Regions from separate parts of the Metabacillus schmidteae genome, predicted to be linked through region 2. Evidence: riboswitches for the same ligand, from Rfam matches in the RefSeq annotation. Region 2 holds a riboswitch; each other region holds the start of a gene.
The links. Region 2 has a riboswitch for S-adenosylmethionine ahead of HWV59_RS15810 (5-methyltetrahydropteroyltriglutamate--homocysteine S-methyltransferase). Riboswitches for the same ligand answer to the same signal wherever they lie in the genome.

Region 1 (10,452 bases), 1.2 Mb from region 2:
GCGAATCCATTCCGGAAAACGTATATCGTAACAAATGACTCCAGCACTTTTCATACCACCAAGGTCAAATAAACCTTTTTCACTCCCTGCAGTTAAGTAGTGGTGCTCGTTCATAAGCTTAAAAAGATGAAGTTTACTATATTCATGGATTAACTGTCCGGTATTGTCCACAACAAGCATTGTATTGGTTACCTGCTTGTCAATTTTTTTAGCAATTGACCCACCCACAATGTGAACGTTATATTTTTTTGCAAGCTCCTGTAGGAAGGAGGTTGTCTTCTCACCATTTTCATCGGAAATTTCTTCTAAGCGAGTTAGATCATAACCCGTTGTCCATAGTTCAGGTAAGACAATCGTAGTTGATTGTTCTTGTTGTACAGCTTGGGCAATCTTTTTTTCTACTTGTTGATAATTAAAATCCGGATCACCGAATTTGATGTCTAATTGAATACATGTAATGATAGGTTTCATTTGGTTCACACCTTCAATTAAAATTTTTTACTTTACAAGTTGTATCTAACGATATATTATTTGTGACTAGAATTTCAAGAATTTTTTGAGTAGGTGTTAAAAATGAAAAAATTTAAGCAATCTGAATTATTAAATACATTACCGAAGCAGTTTTTTGCAAGCCTTGTTGCGAAAGTGAACAACATCATTGAGCAAGGTCACGATGTTATTAATTTAGGTCAAGGAAATCCAGACAGACCAACACCGGCACATATTGTTGAAGCAATGGAAAAAGCAGTAAAGAACCCAAATTACCATAAGTATTCTCCGTTTCGTGGTCAATCCTTTTTAAAGGAAGCAGTTGCTCTTTTTTACAAAAGGGAATATGGAGTAGAGATTGACCCACAAACTGAAGTAGCAATCCTATTTGGTGGTAAAGCAGGCTTAGTTGAGGTTCCTCAATGTCTCCTAAATCCAGGAGATGTAGTACTAGTGCCTGATCCAGGTTATCCTGATTATTGGTCAGGGGTGGAATTAGCTCGTGCAAAAATGGAAGTTATGCCCTTGTTAGAAGAAAACAAGTTTTTACCGAACTATAAAAATATAGAAAAAGATGTCATTGAACAAGCGAAATTAATGTTTATTAACTATCCAAATAATCCAACTGGGGCAACAGCATCTGAAGAATTTTTTGAAGAGACGGTACAGTTCGCTGACGATCATGATATTTGTGTTGTCCATGATTTCGCATATGGAGCAATTGGCTTTGATGGTAAAAAACCAATGAGCTTTTTGCAAACTAAGGGTGCAAAAGAGGTTGGAATTGAAATATATACCTTCTCTAAAACCTACAATATGGCTGGTTGGAGAATTGGCTTTGCAGTTGGTAATCCTTCTGTAATTGAGGCTTTAAACTTACTTCAAGATCATATGTATGTGAGTGTGTTTAGTGCCATCCAAGAAGCAGCTGCACATGCGTTATTAAGCCCGCAAACATGTGTTGAGGAACTAAATGCTTTATATGAATCCAGACGAAATGCTCTTATTGATGCATGTCTTGAAATTGGATGGAAAGTAACTGCTCCGGCTGGATCATTTTTCGCATGGCTTCCAGTTCCAAGTCAATTTGAATCCTCTCAAGCCTTTTCAGATTATTTGCTTGAAAATGCACATGTTGTAGTAGCGCCCGGTGTAGGATTTGGAGATTATGGTGAAGGGTATGTAAGGGTTGGTTTACTAACATCTGAAGAAAGATTAAGAGAAGCCGTTGAAAGAATTAAAAAATTAAATATTTTCTAATCTTGACAAATTATATTTTTTTCTGTCATAATCTTATTAATTTAAAATATGAACGTTTCGTTCTTATCAAGAGCAGGTGGAGGGACTAGCCCGATGAAGCCCGGCAACCGACTTAACATTCCGTGTTAAGCACGGTGCTAATTCTTGCAGCTAAAGCTGATAGATAAGGGAAATTTGTCTTTACAAATGCACGTAAACAAAACCCCTTTGACCTATTCAAAGGGGTTTTTTATGCTTAGAAAGCGACACAAAAATTGAAACGAAATGTTCAAGATTAATCCAAGGATCCAAATGCATTATAGAATGAAAGATGTTAAAATTAATATGATTAATAGAAAAATTCAGAAAATGTCAGATGTATTGAGAAAGTAGGGTTATCAGTGAGTGAAGTTATTGCTACATATCTTGTACACGATGCAAAAGGTGACTTAAACAAAAAAGCCGAAGGGATTGCATTGGGCTTAACGGTTGGTTCATGGACCGATCTTCCCTTGCTTGAACAAGAACAATTAAAAGCCCATAAAGGTCGTGTATTAGAAGTCAGTCAGCTTGAAAGTTGCGAAAAAACAAATCAATATCTTGGGAAAGCTGTTACTAAAGGAATTATTAAAATTGCTTATCCGAGTTTAAATTATAGTCATGATCTACCTGCAATCTTAACGACAGTTTTCGGAAAACTATCTCTTGATGGTGAAGTGAAACTGCTTGACTTAGAGGTTTCTGAAGAATTGAAAAAGGCTTTCCCGGGACCAAAATTCGGTGTCTCCGGAATACGGGAATTAGTTGGTGTTCATGATCGACCACTACTTATGAGTATTTTTAAGGGTGTCATTGGCAGAGATCTTGTTTATTTAAAGGATCAGTTAAAGCAGCAGGTATTAGGTGGGGTTGATCTAGTAAAAGATGATGAAATTCTTTTTGAGAATCCTTTAACACCTTTTGAAGATAGAATCTTAGCTGGTAAAGAAGTGTTACATCAGGTATTTGAAGAAACAGGACACAAAGCGTTATACGCAGTTAACTTATCAGGTAAAACATTTGAGCTGAAGGAAAAAGCGAAAAGAGCCACTGAACTTGGTGCTAGTGTATTGCTTTTTAATGTATTTGCTTATGGACTGGATGTAATGCAAAGTATAGCGGAAGACCCGGAAATTACGATTCCAATTATGGCGCATCCTGCTGTAAGTGGTGCTTCAACTGCATCTAACCTTTATGGATTTTCAAGCTCATTGTTATTAGGGAAGTTAGTTAGAATGTCTGGAGCAGACTTCTCTTTATTCCCTTCTCCTTATGGAAGTGTAGCACTGGATCGAAAGGAAGCACTTGGAATTGCGGAGTTTTGCTTGAAAGAAGAAGGATTTAAGCAATCGTTCCCGGTTCCGTCTGCAGGCATTCATCCTGGCTTAGTTCCATTATTAGTGAATGATTTTGGTCTTAATTCCGTTATTAATGCCGGTGGTGGAGTCCATGGACATCCTAACGGAGCGATTGGTGGAGGACAAGCTTTCCGCGCAGCTATCGATGCTGCCCTTTCCGGTATCACACTGAAGGAAGCATCTGAAACAAGCGAAGATCTTAAGCTTGCCATTAATCTTTGGGGTGCCAAAGAGGTGAGCAAATGAGTGACAAAGTAATTATTTGTGACTTTGACGGGACGATCACAGAGACAGATAACATCATAGCTATTATGAAAAAATTTGCTCCACCTGAATGGGATGCTCTTAAAGAAGGAGTGCTCTCTCAGAATATTTCCATTAAAGAAGGGGTAGGGAAGATGTTTCAATTACTTCCTTCCTCATCAAAGGCTCAAATTGTGGAGTATATCCTAAATCATGCAGAGATCCGTTCAGGTTTTCGAGAGTTTGTTCAATATACACAAGACAAAAACATTCCACTTTATGTTGTTAGTGGAGGAATTGACTTTTTTGTTTATCCGCTTCTTGACGGATTGGTTCATGAAGATCAAATTTATTGTAATGTGGCTAATTTCTCTAAGGAAAATATAGAGATTGAATGGCCAAATAACTGTGATGAATATTGTACGAATGAATGTGGGTGCTGTAAGCCGTCACTTATTCGTCAGCTGACACATGAGGATCAGAAGAAAATTGTAATTGGTGACTCAATAACAGATTTACAGGCAGCAAAATTAGCGGATTTTGTAATTGCTAGAGATTTGTTACTAGAAAAATGTAAAGAGTTAGGGCTGCCACATCAATCGTTTACAACATTTTATGATGTGATGAACATTCTTGACCAGATAGAGGAGGAGAGTGTGTGAGTTTACTAGATCAACGCTGGGAAGAATTAGCTGATATTAAAAGGGTGCTGGCAAAGAGAGAGTGGTTCCCAGGAACAAGTGGAAACTTGGCTATAAAAGTGAATAGTGATCCAATTTCATTTCTTGTTACGGCAAGTGGAAAGGATAAAACAAAGGAAACGAATGAAGATTTTTTACTTGTTGATGGCAAGGGTCAACCTGTTCAGGACACTCATTTAAAACCATCTGCTGAAACGCTATTACATGTTGAAATATTTAATAAAACGAGTGCAGGTTGCAGCCTTCATGTACATACCGTTGATAACAACGTAATTTCTGAACTTTATGGTGATCAGGGAAAGATCACGTTTAAAGGTCAAGAAATCATTAAAGCGTATGGTTTATGGGATGAGGATGCCGAATTCACAATTCCAATTATTTATAATCACGCACACATTCCTACATTGGCTCAGGAGTTTAGTGAATATGTTAGAGGTGATGCAGGTGCTGTCCTTATCCGTAATCATGGTATTACTGTCTGGGGAAGAGATGCATTAGAAGCAAAGAAATTCTTAGAAGCTAGTGAATTTTTATTTTCCTATCATTTGAAACTGATGGCATTAAAGGCCGTTCGTTAGGAAAGTGTACAATCACATTAGAAATTGGAGGAGACAATCATGGCAGTTATTAAAGTAAGAAACACAAAAGAAGTAATTGAAGGTCAAGAGCAGGTTTCTGCATTTTTAGAAAAACAAGGTGTTCTATATGAGCATTGGGATATGAGTAAGCTTCCATCACATTTAGTTGAGAAGTTCGTTCTTAGTGATGAAGAGAAATCAGAAATTTTGACAGCTTACAAAGCTGAAATTGAAGATTTAGCTGAAAGAAGAGGCTACAAGACTTGGGATATCGTGGCATTATCAGATGCAACACCAAACCTTGAAGAGTTACTTAAGAAGTTTGAAAATGTTCATACACACACAGAAGATGAGGTTCGTGCTATTACAGCCGGTCATGGGATCTTTATTATTAAAGGTGACGATCAAACAGGATACTTTGATGTAGAATTGGAAGCAGGAGATGTTATTTCTGTGCCAGAAGGAAATCCACATTTCTTTACATTAATGGAAGATCGCCAAGTTGTGGCTGTTCGTTTATTTATTGAAACAGAAGGATGGGTGGCACATCCTTATCAAGAGGAACAAGAATTAACAAAGTAATATGAAAAAGCGGAGGAATATTAATTCTCCGCTTTTTTTAATAAACATTGTTTTTTCTTTATTAAGTTTTGAAACGCCTTATCTAATCCAACATATTTATCAGAATCTGGAGTTAATAAACTTAGCTCTCCGAGTATTTCAGAGATTTTTGTGTTCACTCGCAATAACTCTTCTTCAACTTCCTTTTCGTTAGATAAGGAGGTTTTATTGGGAGTATTTCGTTTTTTTTCATATTCTTCAATCGACATTTCTACACGTTTAATTTTTTTGTCTTCGAAAACTAGCAACTTATCACAAACATGTTGTAAGAAATAAACATCATGGGAAACGACAAGAATCGTTCCTGTAAAATTTTTTAATGTTAGCTCTAATTGATTTCGACTTGCTAAATCCAAATGATTCGTAGGTTCATCCAGGATTAAGAGATCGTACTCATTTATTAGCATGCTTGTTAACTTAATTCTTGTCCGTTCGCCTAGACTTAATGTTCCAACAAGCTGATTAAGCTTTTTAGCGTCCATACCCATATTTGCCAAAGTTGTTCTTGCTTTTAATAACTGTGTCCGATCTGAAATTTGTAATGCGTCTAAGCCTGTTTGTGAAACGTCCATGTCTGCAACATCTTGGCTTAAGGTTGCGATGTTAAGAGAGGAGCTAATGTTTAAGTGACCTGATGTGATAGGTTCTTCTCCAATCAACATTTTTAATAATGTTGTTTTCCCGGAACCATTTGGTCCATAAACACCAATTTTTTCTCCATGCTTAATATAAAATTGACTTTGCTGAAACAACATCCTGTTCTGAAAAGTTTTCGTAAGATTTTTTGCCTCAATGATTCGGTTCCCTTTCTTTCCATTTGCTTTAAATTGAAAGGACAGGGATTTATCTTCAGATGGTTTTTCAACCTTGTTTTTATCTAATTCATTTTTTAACCTTTTCATTTTTGATTTCACTGCACGATCAAGTTTTTTAGCTTTTACACCATGGAACTCTTTCATGCCTTCTTGGTCACGCATTGTTCGATGAGCTTTACCAGCCCATTGTTGCAATTGATCCAATTGCTCTTCAACTCTCGCAATATCTTTCTGCTGGCTCTGATAATGATGTAATTGAATTTCTCGATTTTTTTTCTTTTTCTCATAAAATCCCGTGTAATTTCCCTCATAGGCAGTAAGATTACCGTTCTCCAGGTCAAATATTTGACTAACAGTTTGATCTAAAAAGTAACGGTCATGAGATATAATAACAATTGCACCTTTGAATGATTCAAGTTGGTCCACTAACCAATTGATCCCTTGAAAATCAAGATGATTTGTTGGTTCGTCAAGTAGAAGAATATGTGGATGACTTGCCCAAACTTCAGCTAAGGCAACTTTGAGCTTTTCACCACCACTTAAATGTGAGAGACGTTCATTTTCCCAGGTTCGATATTTAGATAGTCCTAATTCACTTGTCTTTTCAAGGAATTCACTTGAAAGATTTGTGTTGATTGCTAATTGGTAATCAACAGATTGCTTTAAATAACCAATCTTAAGTGCAGGAGATTTTAATATTGAACCGCTATCAGGTTCTATTAGGCCGTAAATCAAGTTAGCAAGTGTTGATTTCCCTGCTCCATTAATACCAACTAGACCAATTCGATCTAGTTTTTTAATTTCAAAGGAAACATCGTTTATTATTTGTTGATCACCAAAATGTTTGTGTATATTTCGTACTGTAAGCATAAAAAAAGCCCCCCTAGCCCTAGAGAGTCATTCTTAAAAATACATATTCCTATGCAAAAAATATGTGTTTCCTGTAAATAAAAGAACACATTATTTTGTTCATATAGGATGTATAATGTTGAAGAATGCAGACTAATCCAATTTCTCTAGGTAATATTAAGATTCAAATTAAATAAATGAAAAATAATAGCCTGAAAAACAAGATTAGAACTTCATTGTCTCAACATTCACCCTTTCCGACTTGGTTATCTTTATTATATGTAAGAGGGAATGATAATGCAACAGCTTACGGAGTATCATATACAACAAGTTCTAAAGAAGGATTTGCACATGACCTTTACTAATAACGAGGGCTATGATAAATTCTAATCAAACACACTACAAGGGGGTTGTGTCATGAAGGTGCGTTATCATTTCGTGAAGAAAGCGGAAGTAAAGTATTGTGATAGCCAATGGACTGTCAAGGAAGCATATGACTATTTAAAGGAAATAGGATATAGGTCTGTACCTGTTCTAAAGGATGAAGGGAGAACGTTTGTTGGATTTATCTATAAAGTTCATTTATTAGAGCATTTTGTTGAGCATAATGGAAAGGAAACAGATTTTATTGAGCCATTAATTAAAAATCAAGATGCTTACATATATGAAGACGATTCATTCTTTAAGACATTTTTAACGATCCGCCGGTTGCCTTTCTTAGCTGTGAAGAATGAGCATAATGAATTTTCCGGAATTATTACCCATTCTAACATTATGGATGTACTCGAAGATTCCTTCGGTATGAAAACGGGTGGAGTTCTTCTAACGATTGGTACGAAGGAACATAAAGGTGCTATAAAGGATTTAGTAACAGCTGTAAAAGATATCAATATTGAAGGTTTGTTAACGTTAGACAACGGTGACGAGTATATTAGAAGGATTATTTTAAATCTCTCTGGTGATTTAACTGATGAAAAACTTCAAAAAGTTGTAAAAAAATTAGAAGATAAAGATTTCCGTGTTACAGCAATCGACCGTATTGATAAAACAAAATAACTGTTACAAAGGGATTGTCCTCATTGTAGCACAGTCCCTTTGTTTACTACTGAAAGTTTGTCACATCCTCGGGATGAATAAATAATTCGGATAATGTTACAGGTTTTGCCTTTTCTAAGACCTTTGGTACATATTGTTTTAAAACCGATGCTGTTTTTTCTCCGGCAATCCCAACATGACCTATAGCGATAATTTCAGTATCATTCTCAATTCGGTTTAATAAAATATTAGCCTGTCTTACAATATGATTTATTGTATATTGTTCATCAAAAAACATTTCGTTTTCTAAATAAGGGACCCCTAACTCAGTTGCCAATTTTTCTACAACACTTTTTCCAGTTGTTTTACTATCTAAATAATATAATCCTTTCTCCTGACATACCTCCAAAATAATTCTCATTATACGAGGGTCAGCCGTAATCTTAGATCCCATATGATTATTCATTCCAACTGCATGTGGAACGTCTTCTATTGCTTTCGTGACTCTTTCTCGTACTTCCTCATTAGATAAATCACTTGTTATCGCTCCAGGTCCTAACCAGCTTTTTTTTCCATGTAATGGTTCCATTGGAAGGTGAAGAATGACTTCATGTCCTTTTTGATGAGCAATTTCTGCATCTTTTTTAGTTGTGGACATAAAAGGCATAACGGCAACTGTTAGAGGGATAGGTAAGGATAGTATTTCCTCCGTTCCTTTCATGTCATTTCCAAAGTCATCAATAACGATGGCTACTTGTTTTGGACTTGTATGTTGAGAAGTTTCAGATAGCAAATGAGGTGTAAAGTTGACAAAAAGAAAACAGAAGACCATGAATATTTTCATATGTAATACTCCTTTATTGATCAATTTTGGAATGATTGTAAAAAAATTTATGCTAAAACAAACTTTTTTTATAACATAACCAATTTAGAACAATAAATGTGTAAAAAAAATGGAAGTTTAGAAAATACATAATGTGGGAATAAAAACATATAAGCCAAGTTAAAGTGAATATGTTTACAATTTTGTCATATTTTATTATGCGAAATATGTCTAAATTTGCGTTAGGCTTTACAGATTTGATAAATTCTGTAATAATTCTTGTCATAATTAAATGGATTTTGATAAAACACACTATTTGAAGTCCTAGATTCCATATAAATGAATAACTAGGAGGCTATGTGATGAATAATACAGACCGTATGAAAACTAGTTTACTCGAGCTAATAAATAATAAAAGAGAAGAAATGATTGAAACCGCGAACAGAGAAGGCTATACAAGTGATTTAGCTGTGAAATGCAGTCAAGATTTGGACGTGCTTTTAAACGAGTATCAACAGATTTTAATAGATGAAAAAAAGCCGAAACGAGGACCGTTTCAGCATTTTGTTCCAAAGATGAAGATGTTTTCACTTCAAGATACGTACTCATATTAATCAAAAAATACAGTGGGAGCACTGTATTTTTTAATTGGATTAAAAGCTATTGATTAAGATGACCATACAAAGAATACCGGTAATAAAAGAGTAGGTGGCAAACTGTTCATTTCCATCACCGTGGGATTCTGGTATTAGCTCTTTGTAGATAATAAATAACATCGCTCCAGCAGCAAAGGCTAAACCATATGGGACAAGAAACTCCACATAGTTAGTTAAATAAAATCCAAGTAACGATGCGACAATTTCTACAGCTCCAGTAGCGGTCGCAATTAGAAATGCTTTTCCTTTTTTGATACTCTGATTGATTAAAAACAGAGCAACTAAAAAGCCTTCAGGGGCATTTTGTAATCCAATTGCAAAAGCAATTAAATTTCCGGTTTCATTTTCACTTACAGAAGATGCATAACTAACCCCAACAGATAATCCCTCAGGTATATTATGCAACGTTATTGCCGCAACGATGAGCAATGCCTTTTCATCAAATTTTATTCCACTTTTGGTATGTTCTAAATCAATATGAGGGATGGCTCTTTCAAGAGAGGTCAGTACTAAAACACCTAAAAATATTCCGATGCATACCTCTACCAACCCGCCATATTTTAAAGATTCCGGTATTAAGCCTAACATCGCAGCAGTCATCATAATTCCAGCTGTAAATGCTAATAAAATGTCTCTCCAGCGATGTGTAATGGTTTTTTGTAGAAAAAGGATTGGTATAGCACCTAATCCTGTTGATAGGGCTGATAAAATACTACCTATTATTACATCAGACATATGAGTTTTCTCCTTTAACTATGGATACCCTTTGTTCAAAATTGCTATTTAGCACTATTATAGCTAAACTAATACGATCAAGAAACAAAATTGTTTGAAATTATACTACGAATGCAAATCTTTTGATTTGAACAAAGAATTCATCGAATTATGTGTGACTTTTTATACACGGAGTAAAAACGACTCTATGTAAGTATATGATGAAGTGGGCTCGGTGTGCTTATGGATCTTTATTTCTAAGATGGGTATTTATTGATACGAACTGAAAACT
Region 2 (10,452 bases):
GATTTGTCATAGTCGTCGATCATTTCATTTACTTCTTGTTTCATTTGATCAGGTAAATCACTAGTTGATTCATAAAGTTCCTCTGTTCCGTCATGAAGCTTACTTACTCCATTTTCCAGTTCACCTGTTCCATTTGAAAGCTCTTCGATACCTGTGTGTAACTTAGCATAGGAGTCTGACAATTGACCTACTCCGCCTGAATATTCTACTAAGCCTGAGTGAAAGGCGCCATAATTAGAAGAAAGTTTATTTATTCCGTCCTGCAGTTGCGCAATTGAGTCAGCAACGTCCATCTGCTCGAGTGAGGATGCAATTCCGTTTTTCATCGTTTCAAGATTGTTCGCCATCTCTATTAAAGCACCGTTCACCTGGTTTAGTGTTGCACTTACTCCATCAAATGCTCCCTTTACAGCCGAATAGGTTCCCTTTGCTGTGCGTGCCGCAGCATATGTTTCAAGTAATTGATTCAAGACTTCTTGATCTGCCCCGCTACTATATAACGCTTTCGTTTCTTCTTCTGTAATCTCGTATTCAGGAATAGCTTCCATTGCTTTTTTTAGCTCATTGTATGCCTTGGCATAATTTTCATTAAATGTAGTCAAGCCTTTACCTATTTCTCTTAGTCCACCCGCAATTTGGCCGAGTCCATCTTCCAATTTTTTAAAATCACCGAGACCCATTTCCTCTGAGCTACTGCTAAGAGAGGTATTCAATGTTTCGAGTGCTTGTTGAATATTTTTGGAGGCACTGATCAGTTCTTTAGAAGAGCCATCTATTTTCGACATTCCTTCTTTAAATGCTTGTGATCCTTTCTTCAGTTCGTAGACTCCATTATTTAGTTCAGATACTCCATCATTTAAATCGCCAACACCATTGTTAATGTCACGAATCGCATTTGTTAATAACTCCATATCACCTGTCATATCATCAATGTTTGGTGCATCGATTGGCATGGAAGATGGAATAGCTGTGATATCGATGCCATCTAATTCGAAACCTAGAGCATCAGCTTCAACTGTTAGTTCTTCCTCTTTTTCAGGCATGACTGTGAAGGTCACTTGTTTGTTTTTCCCAGCATTAGCCAGCATCCCGTCTGGTGCTTTTATATTGCTATATAATTCTGTATTAAGTGAAAGAGATATTTGTAATAAGTAGTTTTCAAAAAATAGCGGATCTACTTGTTCATTGGCAGAAGTATTAATCACAATTTGCACATGGCCTTTTTGTCCAGCCAATTCATCAGGGTTGATTTGTTTTCCATTTAATAGATAGGAAATAGATATATTCCAAGGCAATGGTTCTTCCTTCATATTGCCTTGATAATAAAATTTCCCCTTTGAATCGGCTGTAAATTCGACTGTATGATTCTTTTGTTCCAGCTGTGTTAAGTCTGTTAAGTTTTTTAAGCTGGTATACGGCCCATAATCAATAATTTCACCGGGCTTTTCTATATCTAAGATGTTGACAACATACGCCTCCTGTCTTTCTCCAGTGGCACTAAGTTTTGCATAGACAACCTCATCTTTAGATGAAACTTCTCCTATTTGTTGAGAAGACTCAGCATTTGAGTTGCTGTCATTTGTAGCAGCCGTAACTTGTATAGAAGGTATGACGATAATCGTTGTTGTCAAGACAAGTAGTATTTTACTTATGCTTTTTTTCATCATTTCTTCTCCTTATAAAAGTTTGCTTTTAACGTTGTTTTTGCAATCAGCTTATCAAAAACCAAAAACATTGCCGGCAGGAAGAAAACGACCATAATAAAGGCAAGCATTGCCCCTCTTCCAAGCAATAACCCGATTGAAGAAACAATTGGATTTGTGGATGTAATCCATAAGATAAACCCTACGCTCGATAAAATAGCTCCGGAAATTCCAATAGAGAAAATCTTCTCATCTAATGTTTTCTTCATCGCTTCGAGTGCCGTCATGTCCTGTCGATATTCTTTATAAGCATCTGTTAAAAGAATCGCATAATCAACTGTCGCCGCAAGCTGAATAATACTGATCAACAGGTATCCCACATAAACTAATGAAGAATCTGTAAAATATGGAACCGAGAGATTAATCCATACCGCTGTCTGAATCGTCAAAAGCAGGACGATTGGAATGGAGATCGATTTAAATGTAACGATCAGGACAAACGCAATCGTAATAATGGTCAAAAGATTCACCAACGTATTATCCTTTTGAACGGTATTTTTTATATCATATAATGTGACGCTTTCACCAACTGAATAGACATGATCATAATATTTTTCTGCGCTGCTATGGACTTGATCAATTAATTTAAACGCCTCTTCTCCCTCGGTTTTCGTATCTGTTTGAAGAATTAATCGACTATAATTTTCTGAGTAAAATTGCTCTGTTACAGAAGGATCCAAATACTCAGGTGGAATCGCCGAACTAACAGTGTTTACATAAGCAAGTACGCTGGACACATTCTCAATATTTTCTAATTCTTGAACTAACTCTTCTTCTTTCGCAATATCTCCTTTTGGTACCAGCAATACGAGTGGTGTGCTTTCACCAAAATGCTCTTTAATTTTGACTATATCGCTGCCAGCTCTTGTTTCTTCTGGTTGATCACCGATTCCATAGATAAAATTTGTCTGACTTTGTGCCAAAAATGCCGGTACAACTAATAAAAAAACAATAAGTAAGCTGGGAATTTTCATTTTCATTACTGCATTACCTTTGTTCTTTATATAAGGAAGTAATGGTTTATGCTGCGTTTTATCAATCCATTTATAAAACACTAGCGTAAGTGCCGGTAAAAAGACCATTACACTAATGAAACTTAATAAAATACCTTTTACTAAGTTAATCCCTAAATCTGAACCAATTTCAAAGTTCATAAACGAGAGTGCAATAAACCCAAAAAAGGTTGTTGACGCACTTGCCGTGATCGCAGAGAACGATTTTTTCATGGCAAGCTGCATAGCTTCTTGTGGATCAGCTATTTTCTTCCGATAATCTGAAAAACTATGTAGAAGGAAAATCGCATAATCAAGTGATACCGCCAGCTGTAAGATTGGAGCAACAGATTGAGTCACAAAGGATACTTCGCCGAGAAACATATTTGTACCCATATTTATTAAGATTGACACACCTATAGCTGTTAAAAATAACACCGGCTCTACCCAGGATGTTGTTGAAACAACTAAAATGATAATAATAATAGGAACTAACAAAGCAGCTGCATACATAGATTCCGTTCCAGCCATTTTTTGTTGTGTGGCCGTATTCAGAGATTCCCCTGCCATCGCATTTTCCTCACCAATAAGCTTATAGATTTCATCTGTTATGGCAACTTCATCTCCATCGCGAATACTAAACGAAAATAATGCTTTTCCATCCTTATAATAGGTTTCAACAGTCTCTTCATCTGCCATTTCGAGTGGAGCTTTTATATCGATCGCATCATCTAACCACGTAACATCTGACACACCATCAATCACAGCTAATTCCTTTTTAAAAGCAAGAGCTTCCTGAATGGTCACATCATTAACCATAACTCGGTTCGACGGAACACCCCCCTCAAACTCCTGCTCCATGATGTCCAATGCTTTTGTTGACTGTGCATCATCCGGCAAGTAATCTGTCATATCATAGTTTACTGATACTGTTAATGATGCCAAGGAACAGATGATGGTAAGGATCATAAATGTAATGACGACTGCTTTTTTATGTTTAATAATTCGTGCTGCACTATTTATAAGTTTTCACCCTCTCTTGCCTTTTTTTCATGTTCACCCTATCATTATATTGACACGGTGTTGGCTATTCAACAATCAGTTATTTAACATCCGTTAGTTGAACAACATATTTACAATATATGTTGGATAATGCATATGAAAAGGTGATTTTTATGTCTAGTTCAAAACTGGATCGACGTAAAAAATATACGCAAATGGTATTAAAGGATAGTCTTATGCAACTATTAAAGGAAAAACAGATTTCCTCTATTACAGTTAAAGAAATATGTGAATGGGCTGATATTAATCGATCTACATTCTATTCTCATTTCACAGATCAGTTTGATCTTCTTGACAAAATAGAAAATGAGTTGATTGATGATATGGCTGGGTATTTACATCAGTGTAACTTTGAAAATGATCAAGACGATCTCCAGATGATTGAGAAATTATTGGAATACTTCGCATCAAAGCACGAGGTGTGTCAGACACTTCTTAATGAAAAAGTAGACACGACATTTCAAAACAAATTTGCACAGGATATCTTTATGAAAAACTGGAAAGCTGATAAACAACTAAGTAAGGAAATGTCTATGTATTTAAGTATTTTTACTATTAGCGGGAGTATCTATACGATTAAATCATGGCTAAATCAAGGTATGGATAAATCCCCAAAAGAAATGGCAGAAATCATTAATCATGTAATAAAAAATGGATTAAATGGAATGAAGGGACATGGGGACAGGTCAATTGTCCCAAAGTAAAAAAAAGGGACAGTGAACCTGTCCCCTTGACCCATAAAACTACATCTCTATGTATAAATAACAATTCTATATTAGTTTTCGCAAAATCATATCAAATTGATATTTGTTTTATCTAAGTTTGAGATATATAATAAAGACAAGAAGTTAAGGAAAGCGATTACAACATTATAACAACAAAAGATTAAGTCTTGGTTTATACATAAGGAGGATTTTAAAATGAGCAAAGTAGCCAGAGATTATAAAGTGAATAAATTATTAGATAAACAAAAATTTAGTGAAAAACAAGTGTCCGAAATGTCAGATGCACAAATTGAATACTATCACTGGCTCTATTTTGAAGATTCTGTTTACGATTATATGTAATGATTAGTTTAATAGATGAATAAAAGCGAACATCAATTGATGTTCGCTTTTATTATGTTATCCCCAAATCTCTTTCGAAATATCAACGATATACTTTAACTTCTCCCATTGTTCTTCTTCTGTTAGGATATTTCCATGATGAGTTGAAGCAAAGCCACATTGTGGACTAATACAAATTTGCTCAAGTGGTACATATTTTGTTGCTTCTTCCACACGTGCCTTAATGTTTTCTTTATCTTCCAGCTTGCCATGCTTTGATGTGAATACCCCAAGAACGACTTGTGGTCCTCCATTTGGAATGTATTCTAACGGTGCAAAATCTCCAGAACGATCATCATCATATTCTAAGAAAAATCCGTTTACTTTTTCTTTTGCAAATAATGTTGGCGCGATTTTAGCATAGCTGCCTTCAAATGCCCATGTTGAACGGTAATTACCACGGCAAAGATGTGTTGTAATAATAAGATCTTCCGGTTTATCCTCTAATACACCATTTGCCACTCGTAAGGCTAAGTCGATTAACTGTTCACGAGAATAGCCACTATCATTAAACGGAATTTCCGGTGCGTTCAGTCCTGCAATGTATACATCATCAAGCTGCAGGTACCGACAACCAGCATCATAAAAAGCTTTAATAGCATCACGGTATGTTTGGATAACATCATTTGTATATTCTTCAAGGTCTGGATAAATGTCTAAATTGCGAATTCCTGCATTGAATAATTGGTTAGGACTAGGAATTGTTTGTTTTGCAACCGCACGATCACCAACGATTTCTTTAAATTCAATAAATTCTTTTACGTGTGGATGATCCGGATTAAATGAGATTTTTCCAGTTACTCGTACATCGTATCTTTCTGTTTCTTCACCATTGAATTTAAACCCATGACCTGGCACATATCCTTCTACACCATTTAAATGCTCTAAAAAGTCTGTATGCCAAAATCTGCGGCGGAATTCTCCATCTGTTACAGCTTGCAGGCCAACTTCAATTTGCTTGTCTACAACTTTTTTTATTTCTTCTGTTTCAATATCATGTAATTGTTGAGCTGTAATTGTTCCTGCCTGAAAATCTTTTCTAGCGTTATGAATTCGTTCCGGTCTTAATAAACTTCCCACGTGATCTGCTCTAAATGGTGCTTTTACTAATGTTTTTGTCATGTAGAACTCTCCCTTATTAAAAAATTTACCTACAGTATAGAATTTCTATGTATATCGATAAACAAATCGAATTAACTGTAGTACTTAATACCTTAAAACTAAAAAACCCTCTTCATAAATAAGAAGAGGGGTTCGTTAGCATAGTTATACCTTGCTCCTCTTATCTCTATAGCATCATGCTACTGGAGTTGGCACAGTACTTATTAAAGTCCGCTGCCGAGGTATCATAGGGCCAGTCCCTCCACCTCTCTTGATAAGAAAATATCAAAATATTAAGTTAATACAATTAATATACTCTTTCCTTAAGTAAGATGTCAAACATTAATTGTAAAATTTTCTAGTTTATAAACTATTAAGTAACAGTATATTTATCCTTAATAGAATTTTTGGAATTGGGTGAATACCCATAGCAATACCCAAACCATTGAATATGTTGTGATTGTGGGAAAAACAGATGATGGAGGTAATAATAAATGAATAACATGTATCACACTATGACTCAGCCAATGCATATGGACAATATGAATATGATGCAGCAGCCTATGCACATGGAAAATATGATGCAGCCCAAGCAAGTGATGGTAGTAGAACCATACGTGTATGCTGCAACAAGTACATTAGTTGGAAAGCGGGCAGTACTTGAAACAACAAGAGGAAGAGTAGCTGGACTTGTTATGGATGTAAAACCAGATCATGTTGTTCTTCAAGAACGTGAATCTACTTTTTTTGTTCGCTTATGTGAAGTTGTTTGGATTATGCCTGACACTTCTCAAAAATGACCTTACAGAGAATAAGACTTTATTTCTCATTAGAGAGGTAAAGTTTTTTTACATAAGCTTTCTTTTAGTTTAACCAAAACATATTCGTATAAAATATAATAGAAATGAGAACATTAATTTTATAAATTGGAGTGAAGCAGATGACAAAATCAAAAGCAAAAAAGCAAAGAGAAAAATTATTGCGGGAAGGTAAAAGAGATCCAGTATTAAATCGAGGAACATATGCATTAGCCGATATGAACACTAGAGTGACGAAAACAAAACATGAAAAAGTAAATCAAGTAAAACATAAAAAGCGTCTATCTGACCAGGATGATCATGGGACAGATGGACGCTTTTTTACATGCCAATTGAATTGGCAGAAATGCCTTGGCATAGCGACTACTTTATTTCTTTTCCACCGCATGTCCACCGAACTCATTTCGCAATGCAGCAACAACTTTACCTGTAAAGGTATCTGTTTCCAGCGATCGGTATCTCATCATTAATGAAAGTGCAATAACAGGAGTTGCTGCTTGGAGATCTAACGCTTCTTCAACCGTCCATTTCCCTTCACCAGATGAGTGCATAATTCCCTTAATATCATGTAGTTTGGCATCTTTGGCAAATGCATTCTCTGTAAGTTCCATTAACCATGACCGAATGACAGAACCATTACTCCAAACTCTTGCTACTCGTTCATAATCATAATCGAATTGGCTTTTTTCTAGAACCTCGAATCCTTCTCCGATAGCTGCCATCATTCCATACTCAATCCCATTATGAACCATTTTTAAGAAGTGGCCACTTCCTGATTTCCCTGTATATAAATAGCCTTTTTCAACTGCCGTGTCCCGGAAGATTGGTTCAACGACCTCCCATGCCTCCTGGTCGCCTCCAATCATATAATTTGCGCCATTGCGAGCACCTTCCATCCCGCCTGATGTTCCAACATCAAGGTAGCTTACCCCCACTTCCTTAAACTCATCATATCTTCGCATTGACTCACTATAATGAGAATTACCTGCTTCAATGACGATATCACCACTAGATAGCAGTGGCTTAACATCCTGTATCACTTGATCAACGACTTTATGTGGCACCATGATCCACACAATTCTTGGACTTTCAAGAGACTGTACCAGTTCCTTTAAATCCGAGGTTCCTCGAGCACCATATTGTTTTATCTCATCTACTGTTTTTTCATTAATATCAAACGCAACCACTTCATGTTGGTGATCGATGAGATTTTTACTAATATTTAACCCCATTTTACCTAATCCAATTAAGCCTACTTTCATTACTACCACTCCTTTAATTAGTCCGACTCAACGGTTACTTGTTGTTGTTCAGCTTTTGAGATCTATTTTCAGTTTGAATATCATTTTCAATTGTGTTGTCAATTGACCACCATGCAAATCCATCTTCTTCAAGTAGTTTGTGTGCAGCAGTTGGACCATATGATCCAGATGGATACTCATGAAGCGGGACAAGATTTTCCTTAAATGCATCAAGAATTGGTTGAACAAGTTGCCAAGATAATTCTACTTCCTTCCAGTGAGCAAAATAAGTAGCATCACCCTCTAATGCATCTACCAATATAATTTCATAAGCCTCGGGAATGTCACTCTGTTCAGGTGTAAAGTCAACATGGATCGGTTCAATCTTCCCTTCTTTCAAAGGGTTACGACTATTTAGTTGGAATGACACTTCTGTATCAGGGTTAATTCCGATTTCCAATAGATTTGGCTCCGTTTTTCCATCGTATTTCGGTAATAGATTTTTAAATTCAATCACAATCCGAGTGGATTTTTCTCTCATTCGCTTTCCTGTTCGAATATAAAATGGGACACCCTTCCATAACGGATCATCAATCCAAAGGCGTGCAGCGATGAATGTATCAGTCATAGAAGATGGATCAATATTTGGTTCATCCTTATATCCAATTACTTGCTGACTATTTATTTCTCCAGAACCATATTGACCTCTAACAACGTCTTTAGAAACGTCTTCCTTTTTCAATGGACGAACAGCTTCCATTATCTTTCTCTTTTCTTGTTGTACCGTATTTGCAGAAAAGCTTTTAGGAAAATGCATACTAACCATCATCAGCAACTGCATCATATGGTTTTGAACCATATCACGAATCGCCCCTGCCTTGTCATAATAGGAAGCCCGCTTCTCAACTCCTACTGTTTCACTTGCAGTAATTTGGACATTCGCGATATGTTCATTGTTCCATAAACTTTGAAGGACAGGATTTGCAAATTCCAATGTTTCCAGGTTCTGAACCATTGGCTTGCCTAAATAATGATCAATTCTGTAAATTTCTTCTTCATCAAAAACACTAGAAAGTTTTTCATTCAATTCACGTGCTGACGTGACATCATGCCCAAATGGTTTCTCAATGAGGAGACGCTTCCAGCCTTTTGTTTGAACTAAATTAGACTCTTGCAGCTTTAAAACAATGATCTCAAAAAACTGTGGAGCTACCGAAAGATAAAACAATCTGTTTCCTGGGATATGTAACTCAATTTCACGAGCTTTTATTAATGATAATAATCTTTCAAATTCTGAACCTTGTGTCACATCGACCTTACAATATCGAATAAGTTGTAAAAAACCACTCATTTTTGGGTCACTTGCTGAATGATCTGAGTATGTTTCAATAGATTGTTGTACATAATTGTGAAATTCCTCATCCGTGTATTCCGTAATACTTGAACCTATGATTGAAAATGAGGCTGGCAGCTTTTGGTGAAGAAACAACTCAAATAAGGCCGGGATGATTTTTCTTTTTGCTAAATCTCCTGTAGCACCAAATAAGACAAAAGTTGAATGATCCATTTTCCGACCTCCATAAGTCATACATCATTTTGATAGAATTGATTACTAAGTAGTCTTTCCGTTCTTTTTTGAATTTATCTACAATGATTGATCAATTCGACAACAAAAAAATCCTTCATGTTTATACATAAAGGATTTAATTCCCATTAATTGATCGTTATAAACCTTGAAAAACTAACCGTATTCCAACCACTACTAACACAAGTCTTAGTATTACAACAACTGTCCCATCTTTTAAACGACCATTAATATAAGCACCAAGTTTTGCGCCAATCCATGCTCCAGGTGCTAATCCCAAGATCCATAACCAGTCAACATTGCCGAGTTGAATATGTGTAATTGAGCCAATAATCGATGACAAAAACACCATAAACATTGATGTTGCTACCGCTATTGAAGCAGGAAATCGGAATAATAGAAGCATCGTCGGGACCATTAAAGAACCTCCACCAATCCCAAATAAACCAGACAAAACCCCAACAATAAATGCAATCACAACTGCTAAAACAGGTTGAAAGTATAATGTATGTTTTATCCCTTGTTTATCTTCAAAGATATGAACAGAGCCTACTTGATTCGTTTTAGGCTTTATGTACTTTTGAACACTTAGGAGGATGGAAATGAAAATAACAAATATACCAAAGCATATATAAAATTGATTCAGTTCAATCTCTTTATTTACAAGAGCTCCAACTAAAGCTCCCGGTCCACTTCCGATAAAAAAGATAATGCCTGCTTTAAAGTAAACTGTTTTTTGCTTCATATACGCAATTGTAGAGGATAAACCTGTCACAATTAATATGAACATCGAGGTCCCCACAGCAAATTGTGGTGTAATGGAAGGCAATAGGTTCGTATATGT
Region 3 (10,452 bases), 1.8 Mb from region 2:
AAAAGTCAATAAAACATTATTAAAAGGTGATAGAAAGTTTATAAATATTAACATTGGTAAAATAGTAAGAAGAGTAACGATAAAACGTCCAGAAACAGTAATACGATGCTTCATACCACAATTTTCACATATAATTGGTTTGTATACCCATCCCCAAAACGACCGATAAATATTATTCCAACTAAAAGGCACATTGCATTTTTTGCACTGCTGCACAGCACGCACCACCTTCACCATAACCTTTTCCTAATTTTAACATAATTTAATTATTGTTATGCTACAATCTGGCCCACAAAACGGAAAATGAGCGCCAATTCCTCTGGAATAGCGCCCGATTGTGGAAGATCGTTATTGAACTAAAGCACCCTTTAACAGAAGATTCGATTTCAAGATAATCTCAAAAGGAAATAATAATGTTCTTTCACTATTACCATCATTAGTTGAAGGACTTAAATAAAAAAGTACGTATCCTACCTGACCAACGCACCAGCACAGTTAATGATTATGTAAAATTTCTTTATTTTGTAAGCTACAAATTTACTACAATAATTTTGATTCTAATAGTTTTGTTAATTGTTCCTCTGCATAAAAAAATCCAAATAGCTTTTTGCCCTTATGAATTTCTTTCTTTATTTCCGATAATTTTTGTATCGCTTGTTGCTCATCCCCTTTTACTTTTGCCAGAATCGCTTGACTTCTTTTATAACTAATAGGCTCTATTGGATTCAAAAATTGATGCAGCTCGTTTATTCTTTCCTCATCATAATTTCCCTCAATAATCAAATCTATCTGCTGAATGTGATTGATAAATTGCAACGCTATTTGATTTTGCTTAGTTACAGGTAATTTCTTAAACGGTTCAAGTAATGCGGAAGCATTTTTGTACCCTTCTTTTATTAGTGTGTAGTAAAAAAGAATATATCCAACCATAACATTGTCAACAGATGGTTGTAAGGTTTTTGCTTTTTCAATTAATTCTAAGGACCAGTCCGTTGGATGTATTGGGGAATTCATTTCTTTCATCAATAATAAAGATATTAAAAATTCTTCAGTCTGTTTACCTTGTTTTGACAGCTCAAGTAAGACCCTTCCATCTGATTTTATAGCTCCTTGGTATGGCAAAATCGTAGCGAAAAAAATAACTAAATTAAATATTCCGAAGTATGTAAAGAAGTGTATGCCCATTGATGTGCCTAATATTAAACTGATACTCGCTGTTATAATAGAAAAAATTGGTCCACCAGCAACAAACCGTTTATGTTGTTTAGCAATACTTTTTAAATCGCTTGATAGAGGCGAACAACTTGCTACACCCCCAACTAATAACCAAATGTCATTCACCTTAATATGTAAATGATCAGTATTTTCAATTGTTAAAGGACCAACCGTTAAATAGTTAAATCTGTAACCTGACCATATACCAAACAATACGTGTCCTAACTCATGAATTAACAAGGTAATAAATAAAAGGACCAAAGTTAAACCCATAAAATTCGCCATTGTAGCGTATTTTGTAAAGTTAAATAAAAAAATTAATATCGCTATAATAATTGTTAATCCTAAAGGTTTTGTAATAGTATTCATATAGTTCTCTCCCCTACATGTAATACGGATAAAGTAATCGAAAGTTTCAATGTGTTGGACTTAATTGCCCTTAATTTAATTAAAAGCATAGAAAAACGGACCGCTGAAACAGTCCATTCAAGTTTTTGTATGCCTATCAACATTAATTAGGAAAAATTCGTAAATACTCATGCAAATAAAGTTGCTCATTATCTTGAATTCAAGTCTTCCATTTAATGGCCCTTAACATAAAGAAAGAGCACAATTCATGCTGCGGAATTGCGCCCTTTTCTTTAAAAACTAAAGATAAAATATAGACTAGCTAAGTATGCTAACGACATTAAACTTAGAAGGAAAACAAAAGATGCATAAAGTAAAACCTTTGACTTTTTATTCATTACTACGCCATTTTTTAAGGAGTTAGAGAACCCTAATAACAAACCTCCTAAAATCGATATTAATCCGAACAATGGATCAATCATGCCACCCATCCATATTCCTATCATAAAAAGCATTAAATAAAATATCGGATTGAAAATAATATTCACAGCCACTTTGATTCCCCCCTTATTTAAATCCAAAATAATTTAGTTAAACGCACCCATCTGCTACATATATATTACAGCGTAGCACAATTTCAATATCCCTTTAAATACTTTTGTTTTTGTTGTTACTCGACAATCTGGGCCCATAACAAAAATAAGCGCATCTCTTGTTTGATATATGCGCCCGTTACTTGAATAAGTTATGGTGCAAAATTTTGTACAACATCCCTTACAAACATAAGTCCACCAATAAGAAGCAAAATTAATATTGCAGTTAAAATTAAGACTACCTTTTTGTTCTGTCTTTTTATAATAATTAAAATGATTAATGCAATTAAAACTACAAAAAATAGTAATGAATACATATTCTCCCTTTCTTAGCCCATAGATTTCAATACCTAACCTATTCCTTTTATTAAAACATTTTTTATCATTAACCTCTTTAGCAGATTAATTAGCTTTCAATTTTCTTTAGTTTTACTCCACTTGCAACAACTCCAATTAAACCAGCAATTACAAATATATATGCTACAAACAAAGGTGTAAAAGTAAGAGATTCAGTAAGTATTCTAAACACGCCAACAGCAAAAATAAGAAAACTACTCACAAATGTAATAATTGTTCGAGTTTTATTCATTTTTCTCCCCCTTAAAAGTAAATAATTACCTATATATAAGTTAACACATATAGTTTTTTTTACCATTATTTCGATTTAATTCCAATTAACCTGCCAAGTAGTTTAAGTATAGACCTTTATAATATCCCCTTTACTTTAAAAGCGGTATTAAACAATCGGGCGCTTATATGTAGTATCTGTTCAAAAACATTGATAGGGTGCACCATTTATCATTATTTACATGTAACCATAGATAAGCCGTTTAAGGACTTGACTTGGAGCCTCTGTGGTCATGATTGGTCTTGAAAGGCTGAAGCAGGTGTTTCAGTGGCGTATCAGCCTATCATACCCACCCCTCCAAGTAAAGTCCTATCGTTGTTTACGTTGGAAACTATAATTAATAACTATATATAACTAGTAAACAAAGATAGGAAATAGGCTGTTTTTGTAACTTTATTAACGTTAATTACGGTCCAAAACCATACTACATATAATGGCCCTTTTGTGGAAGAAAGAGATACAGATAGAATCTCTAATGATTCTTCCTCCCTAACGTGTTAAAACATTTCTCGCTCGTTCCTCATTTAATAAAAAAACGTCTCAGCTCCTGCACTATCAAGGATCTAAGACGTTTTAACAATTCCTATTTAGTTGTGTTAATCAATACTTCACACGAAATCTATATTTGGAAGATTAATAAGTGCTTGCTCTCTCTGTTCCTATTGCTACTTCCAACTTGATAATACCTAATGCACGAACCTTTACTTTATTATTAATTCAACCGGGGGACATGCCCCCGTTGCTTTAAAATATAAAATCAAGCTTTCTTTTTTGTCGGGTATCCAATGAGGATAGCGATAATTCCACAGATTCCTATAAGAATTGGATAGAATGAGTATTGCAGGATGCTTACTGGTGATATTCCCGCGACGCTTGCAGCTGCCAGAAGTTGTGCTCCGTATGGCAGAAGGCCCTGGATCGCACAGGAGAAAATATCTAATATACTTGCTGACTTTCGCGGGTCAATCCCATACTGATCAGCCATATTTTTTGCAAGCGGACCGGCGATCAGAATTGCAATCGTATTATTGGCCGTGGATAGACCAGTTAAGCTCACAAGACCGGCAATTCCAAATTCTGCACCCTTTTTCGATTTAATTCTTCGTGTCGCAAGGTGAAGCAGAAAGTCAATTCCGCCGTTAAATTTAATAACCTCCACCATTCCAGCTATTAATATCGCAAGAAAGGCGATTTCATACATGCCTGCCATTCCTTCGCCAATCGTTTGCAAAAGGCTCATTAAATGGTAGCTGCCATCCGCTAAGCCAACAGCTCCCGCGAGAACAGTCCCTAATGCAAGAACAAGGAAAACGTTCATTCCAGCTAACGCAAAAATAATGACCAGAACATAGGGAACAATTTTTACCCAATTATAGCTTAAATGCTCTACTTGTGCCGTTTCACCCATTGTAATAGCACCTAAAATAATGCCTGTTACAATGGCTGCCGGCAACACAATCCAAAAATTCACCTTAAATTTATCCTTCATTTGTACGCCTTGTGAACGAACCGCAGTGATAGTTGTATCTGAAATAAAGGATAAATTATCGCCAAACATTGAACCTCCAATAATCGCCGCCATTACTAAAGCAATTGAAAGCTCGGTATGTTCGCTTATCCCAACTCCAATTGGCGCCAATGCCACAATCGTTCCCATCGACGTACCCATGGATAGGGAGATAAAGCAGGCAATGATGAACAAGCCTACAACAAGCAAGTTTTGCGGAACAACCGATAAAGCAAAGTTAACAGTGGAGTCTACTGCCCCCATGCCTTTTGCTGTTTCTGAAAAAGCCCCAGCCAAAAGAAAAATAAGAACCATCAACATGACATTTACATTACCTGCACCTTGGCAAAAAATATCAACCTTCCGCGAAAACGATTCTTTTCGACTCATCGCCAGAGCAACAGCACCCGAAATCACAATGGCTACTATGACTGGAAAGGCATAAAAATCACCTGTAATAACTCCTGAACCAATAAATAAAACCAAAAACACAACAAATGGGATTAGCGCCCATGGATTACCTTTTTTCATTGTTCCACCTCCAAATATTAAATGGGACGGGTCTTTTGACCATTCTGTGCCCCATAAGAAAAACTCAAGGCGCCCGCCTATCGGCTCGAGCTAGACACTAAAACTACGCACAAACTTTTATGCTTTCTTATCTTCTTAGAAAAACTTGGCTTGTCGCCAAGTCCTAATGGCCAAAGCCTTAGTTTTTCTTATACTATCATCCATAAAAATTTATGTACTTTCTGATAGTACAAAAAAGCCGCTTCTCATAAAAACAAGAAGAGGCCTTATATCTATAAAATACTCTTCTCATCTATCAAGCCTTTCTTGTTGGAATTGGCACAGCAACTTAATCACTAAGTTCCGCTGCCGAGATCTCATCTGGCCAGTCCCTCCATCTCTCTTGATAAGAAGAAAAATCTATTTTTTTGTCACAGTATAAAAGATTACATGATATTTATTGCTATATCAACAAAATTTTTCTGGATAGTTTTTGGTTCTGGACAGAACTGAATATCTCACTTCCGTCATGATCATATTATTATTCCAAAATGATTTATTAAAATCTTTTGTAGATAAAGCCTAACAAGCAAAAGAACCGAAGAACACGAAAACGAGGGAGTACGAAAAAATACCATTCCCTTCTTTCGTGTTTACAATTTTGTTGAAAATCAATAGTACATCTAACGCTTTTCACCATGGTCTTTACTCTCTAAACCAAGTTCTAATTTCTTAATTTCTAATTCTATCTTTTTTTCTTCTATCTCTAATTTTTTCTTTTTTAAATCATTATCTATTTTCCTAACATATCCATAGTATATAAGAGAAAACCCAATAATTATTGTTATATAAAAATACAAATTCAAATGATTCACCACCTAAAAAAGACTAACAATTATGTAGTTACAATTAAATGATTACATACACATAAAAAAAAGAGGCGATCCTTCTTCCTAAAGACTTTTCATAAATAACACAACCCTGTTACTATCTTATTAGACTAACATCCCCCTTTATATATATTTTTTACAATTTCAATCTATACTAAATTATTAAGGTTTACTTCTATGTATGGCTTCTTGTACCCAAAACTTTTTTGTATCTATCATTGCAGCTCGCATTCAACCATTTCATCATTCATTTCTTATTCTCTATTATGGCTTCACGTAACTTTTTTATCTCTTCTGTTTGGTCCAAAATATTATTATTTACCTTTCTTAAAGCATCAAATATAGCAAAAATTCCCGCAAATATTAACATACCAAAAAGGATAATCATCTTAACACCTTCTTTAAATGAATTGGATGAATTAATTGTAACCTAAAATTACATAAAAAAAGAGCCCTCTCCTGTTTGAAGTGCAATAACACTTAATATTAGAACTTGTTTCCACAGTGATTTGTTAGCTCAAATTAATTGTTAAGCTCATAAGACCTAATGAATTAGGAAATCATTATACATGAGGTGATATTGTGGATGGTAATAAATTAAAACTCACATCTTCGGAGATAGGTTCACTTTGGGGAGAGTATGTAAACGGTACAATGACTGATGTGGTAAATCAATATATGGTTTCTATTATTGAAGACGAGCTAATTAAAAAAATTTTTGAAGATGCCATAAATACTTTCGGAAAACAAAAGAAACAAATCGCAAGTTTTATCGAGAACGAGGGGTTTCCAGTTCCAATTGGATTTAATGAATCTGATCTTTTTAAAGATAAGCCAAGACTGTTTTCAGATATATTCTGCCTAAATTACTTACATATTATGACATTACATGGTTTACTTGGGCACAGTACTTCACTGGCTATATCAGTTAGAAAAGACTTAAGGGATTTTTACGATTCATGTGATAATGACGCTAAAAACATGTATCATCAAACAATCGAGTTATTGCTTGAAAAAGGAAATTTTCAAAGAGATCCCTTATTATATCCCAATAAAAATCCTGAATATATTTCCAGCAAGGATTTCACAGATGGATTTTTCGGTAAGGGTAGAAAATTAGCAGCAACCGAAATCATTAGTATTTCTTTAAACCTTAAAAAGAGCATAATGGCGAAAACACTTTCTATTGCGTTTAGTCAAATCACTCAATCAAAAGAAGTAAGGAAGTTTTTAACTGATTCCGAGAATACTGCTGACGAACAAATAAAGGATTTTTCCAAAATTATGCAAAGGGATAATTTACCTGTTCCAAAATCTTGGGAAACCGAAGTGACAACCTCAACTGAATCTCCTTTTTCAGATAAACTAATCTTGTATCATGTTGGTTTTTTATTTCAAGCAGCCCAAAACTATCATGGGGCAGGTTTAGCATCAGCTATGCGAACAGATCTTGTAACGACTTATGAGTCAACCATTCTGAAAAATCTTATGGTAACAAAGAAGTGGTTTGATTTAATGGTTCAAAATAAATGGCTCGAACAGCCACCGCTAGCTCCTAATAGGAAAGAAATTGCGACAGAGATATAGAAGGGATGTTTTTTCCTCAATTAGTGAATACATGAATTATTAATGCGTATTTCTCTATGTTAGTTTAAATATTTTTTTAACCATCCTTATTCATTATTAGGATGGTTTAGTTCGTTTAACTTAAAATTCGAAATTGCCTTTATTTGGTTTTTGCGTATGGCTTTGTACTTGCTGCCTTTGTAAAAGCATTCACATTTTTTTTTACGTATGCTTTTTTCTCTTTTTCACCTTATAAGCATACAGAAATGGTTTATTTTTACAAAACCCACAGCTTTCGAGCTCATTTTTCCCTTTATTTGGATTTTGCATATGGCTTTGTACTTGCTGCCTTTGTAAAAGCATTCACATTTTTTTTTACGTATGCTTTTTTCTCTTTTTCACCTTATAAGCATACAGAAATGGTTTATTTTTACAAAACCCACAGCTTTCGAGCTCATTTTTCCCTTTATTTGGATTTTGCATATGGCTTTGTACTTGCTGCCTTTGTAAAAGCATTCACATTTCTTTTTTACGTATGCTTTTTTCTCTTTTTCACCTTATAAGCATACAGAAATGGTTTATTTTTACAAAACCCACAGCTTTCGAGCTCATTTTTCCCTTTATTTGGATTTTGCATATGGCTTTGTACTTGCTACCTCTGTAAAAGCATTCACATTTCTTTTTTACGTATGCTTTATCCACTTTTCCCCTTCTAAAAGATACAGATGAACTCAAATCTACCTTTATTTGGTTTTTACATATTTATTTATACTTAAGCAATCAAATACTGAAAAAAGGGCCATCCATTATTTTGGACAGTCCCTCCATTTCCGCCATTTTGAATTTCTAATAAAACTCTAATACTATGCCAAAACGGCAATTTTACGTGCAATAGATTCTGTTAAACGAGATGCTACTTTTGGAACAGCCCATTTAATAATTGGTGATATCACTGCACCCGATAATCCTCCTGCACGGACGTCCACCGTACAAGTCATTGTTGTTTTACCGTTAACTTCTTCTGCAGTAAAGTGACCGCTTCCTGTAAAATTATCTGTTAAACCTTTTAATTCAAACTTTATATTTGAAGGTTCATTCCATTCGGTAATATCTACCTGCGCTTTTATTGTTTTTTTAATACCTTTCACATTACCTTCAAATGTCCAAATTGATTGCTTGTCATTTATGATTTCATGTTCTTTATAGGCTGGTACCGATGTTGCCCATTTTTCAAGATCACTGACATAGTCCCAAACTGCTTGTACATCTACTGGAATTTCTACTGTATGTGTTCCCTTTGCCATTATGATTCCCACTTTCACTATGTATGAATTGCAAAATTAACATTTCACAAAATAATTATTACATAAAAAAACATAAACTTACATCAATAATTATAAATAGCTTCCCTTTTTATAATCATCTAATATCTGTCTTGTTTTGCGGAGCATTTCACCTACATGTGCTAGATGTAAAGATTAATGAATTTGATAAAATGAAATTTGTACATCATTTGGTCTTCTAATGCCTTCACCAATAAAAATCATTCTATTCAAAAAAGAGTACTTTTCACTGCTTGTTTCAAAGGTTGGAGTTGTTTTGAAATAATAAGAACCGTCTGGAACCTGCTCACCACGAATGATTTTATCAATAATATCCTTAGGACCATGTCTGAATCCTTTATTAATCACATAGATAGGGATGCCATCATCCGTTTCAATCACATAATGAGCAAGCGCCTCTGTTACACCATCATATCTTATCATCTGGTAATCAGCCCCTCCTGAAAGGACTTTCCCTTTTATCCCATTGCCTTCGAACGCTCCCCCAATAATTGGTATGACTCTTCTTATCCCTGTTCCAACATCACCAACTTCAATTGGATCTGCCACCTCAATATTTGCTTTAAAAAGAAATGTTGTTTCCATCTGTTACCTTCCTTTCGTCTTTTATTGTCAATCCAACTACTAAAACTTGAAACAACAAATCTATCATTTCTCGAAAAATAGTAAGTAAAGAAAACCCCTTTAAAATGACAAACTTATTTCGCCACTTTCACTGGACGATTCTCTGGGTGTATCTCTTCTTTTGCTTCATAATAATTTCCGTGCTTTTCCTGAACAAATAACATCGCAACACCACCAAGTAACGCTGCTCCTCCAATTGCGACAAAGTTAAATTGCGGCAATAGATTCATCGTTAATAGGAATCCAACAAAGGTTGGTGCAACAATTCCCCCTATACGACCAAAGGCCATCGTACTTCCAATTGCTGTAGAGCGCATACTGGACGGATAGTACTGTGAAACAAAGGCGTTAGAAATATTTTGCACTCCTACTGAAGCTGCACCAATAATCGCAATTAAAATAAAGGCAATTCCCATGCTATTTGTCAACCCAATAAAGGATAACGCAATTGCTCCACAGAAAAATAATGGAACAAGAACCTTTTTAAATCCAATTTTGTCCACCAAACGACCGAAAACAATCGTTCCTATAATAGCACCTACCTGCATTACAGCAGTAAAGGCAAGACTTGAGCTAAGGTCATAACCTGACTGCATCATAAGTCGAGGCAGCCATGTGTTCATTGAATAAATTAAAACAAAGGCACTAAAACAGGAAATCCAAAACATAATCGTACTGAACGCTCTTTTATCTTCAAAAAGCTTCACAACTGGTGAGCCCTGCTCTTTTGCCGGCGGCTTAACAAATTCGAATTCCCCTCCTGCACTCAAACTTGGATCAACCTTCATTAGCGTTTCTTTGGCTTCTTCAACCTTACCTTTTTCAATAAGAAATCCTACCGACTCCGGAATACTTTTCATTAAAAATGGAATAAACAATAGTGGAATACCAGCTAACCAATAAACAGGTTCCCATCCAACGGTTGGTAGTAGGGACCGGCTTGTAAGTGCTGCTAAAAGTGCTCCAATTGAATAGCCGCAGAAAATAAAAGAAACAATGGCAGATCTCACCCTTTTGGGAGAAAACTCAGTAGCGAGAGCAATAACGTTAGGCATTACTCCACCTAGACCTACCCCCGCAATTATTCGAAATACGGCAAATAAAATTGGACCTGTTGCAAAACCAGATAACATAGTAAAGAAACTAAATAAGAACGTTGTAAGCAAAATGATCTTTTTTCGGCCAATTTTATCAGACAGCATCCCAAATATAACTGCCCCAAGTGCTG

Region 1: another riboswitch for S-adenosylmethionine. It lies ahead of mtnW (2,3-diketo-5-methylthiopentyl-1-phosphate enolase); the one in region 2 lies ahead of HWV59_RS15810 (5-methyltetrahydropteroyltriglutamate--homocysteine S-methyltransferase).
Region 3: another riboswitch for S-adenosylmethionine. It lies ahead of HWV59_RS07075 (Na+/H+ antiporter NhaC family protein); the one in region 2 lies ahead of HWV59_RS15810 (5-methyltetrahydropteroyltriglutamate--homocysteine S-methyltransferase).

Annotation. Positions count from the first base shown of each region.
Region 1 is NZ_CAESCH010000001.1:2,106,646-2,117,097, forward strand. It holds gene HWV59_RS10035 (carbon-nitrogen family hydrolase) at 1-471, opposite strand, end outside; gene HWV59_RS10040 (pyridoxal phosphate-dependent aminotransferase) at 574-1,749, shown strand; SAM riboswitch class I at 1,810-1,919, shown strand; gene mtnW (2,3-diketo-5-methylthiopentyl-1-phosphate enolase) at 2,130-3,371, shown strand; gene HWV59_RS10050 (2-hydroxy-3-keto-5-methylthiopentenyl-1-phosphate phosphatase) at 3,368-4,030, shown strand; gene HWV59_RS10055 (methylthioribulose 1-phosphate dehydratase) at 4,027-4,647, shown strand; gene HWV59_RS10060 (1,2-dihydroxy-3-keto-5-methylthiopentene dioxygenase) at 4,687-5,229, shown strand; gene abc-f (ribosomal protection-like ABC-F family protein) at 5,250-6,953, opposite strand; gene cbpA (cyclic di-AMP binding protein CbpA) at 7,350-7,988, shown strand; gene HWV59_RS10075 (divergent polysaccharide deacetylase family protein) at 8,035-8,811, opposite strand; gene HWV59_RS10080 (aspartyl-phosphate phosphatase Spo0E family protein) at 9,153-9,404, shown strand; gene HWV59_RS10085 (ZIP family metal transporter) at 9,444-10,181, opposite strand.
Region 2 is NZ_CAESCH010000001.1:3,273,173-3,283,624, forward strand. It holds gene HWV59_RS15790 (coiled-coil domain-containing protein) at 1-1,664, opposite strand, end outside; gene HWV59_RS15795 (efflux RND transporter permease subunit) at 1,664-3,664, opposite strand; gene HWV59_RS15800 (TetR/AcrR family transcriptional regulator) at 3,871-4,461, shown strand; gene HWV59_RS15805 (hypothetical protein) at 4,678-4,824, shown strand; gene HWV59_RS15810 (5-methyltetrahydropteroyltriglutamate--homocysteine S-methyltransferase) at 4,882-5,985, opposite strand; SAM riboswitch class I at 6,143-6,245, opposite strand; gene HWV59_RS15815 (YuzF family protein) at 6,459-6,764, shown strand; gene gnd (phosphogluconate dehydrogenase (NAD(+)-dependent, decarboxylating)) at 7,151-8,044, opposite strand; gene zwf (glucose-6-phosphate dehydrogenase) at 8,079-9,590, opposite strand; gene HWV59_RS15830 (sulfite exporter TauE/SafE family protein) at 9,748-10,452, opposite strand, start outside.
Region 3 is NZ_CAESCH010000001.1:1,465,815-1,476,266, reverse strand. It holds gene HWV59_RS07095 (TIGR04104 family putative zinc finger protein) at 1-234, opposite strand, end outside; gene HWV59_RS07090 (site-2 protease family protein) at 541-1,584, opposite strand; gene HWV59_RS07085 (hypothetical protein) at 1,857-2,117, opposite strand; gene HWV59_RS07080 (hypothetical protein) at 2,563-2,745, opposite strand; gene HWV59_RS07075 (Na+/H+ antiporter NhaC family protein) at 3,542-4,822, opposite strand; SAM riboswitch class I at 5,108-5,214, opposite strand; gene HWV59_RS07070 (hypothetical protein) at 5,485-5,667, opposite strand; gene HWV59_RS07065 (hypothetical protein) at 5,939-6,079, opposite strand; gene HWV59_RS07060 (DUF3231 family protein) at 6,274-7,278, shown strand; gene HWV59_RS07055 (CoxG family protein) at 8,121-8,561, opposite strand; gene HWV59_RS07050 (DUF3237 domain-containing protein) at 8,736-9,185, opposite strand; gene HWV59_RS07045 (MFS transporter) at 9,299-10,452, opposite strand, start outside.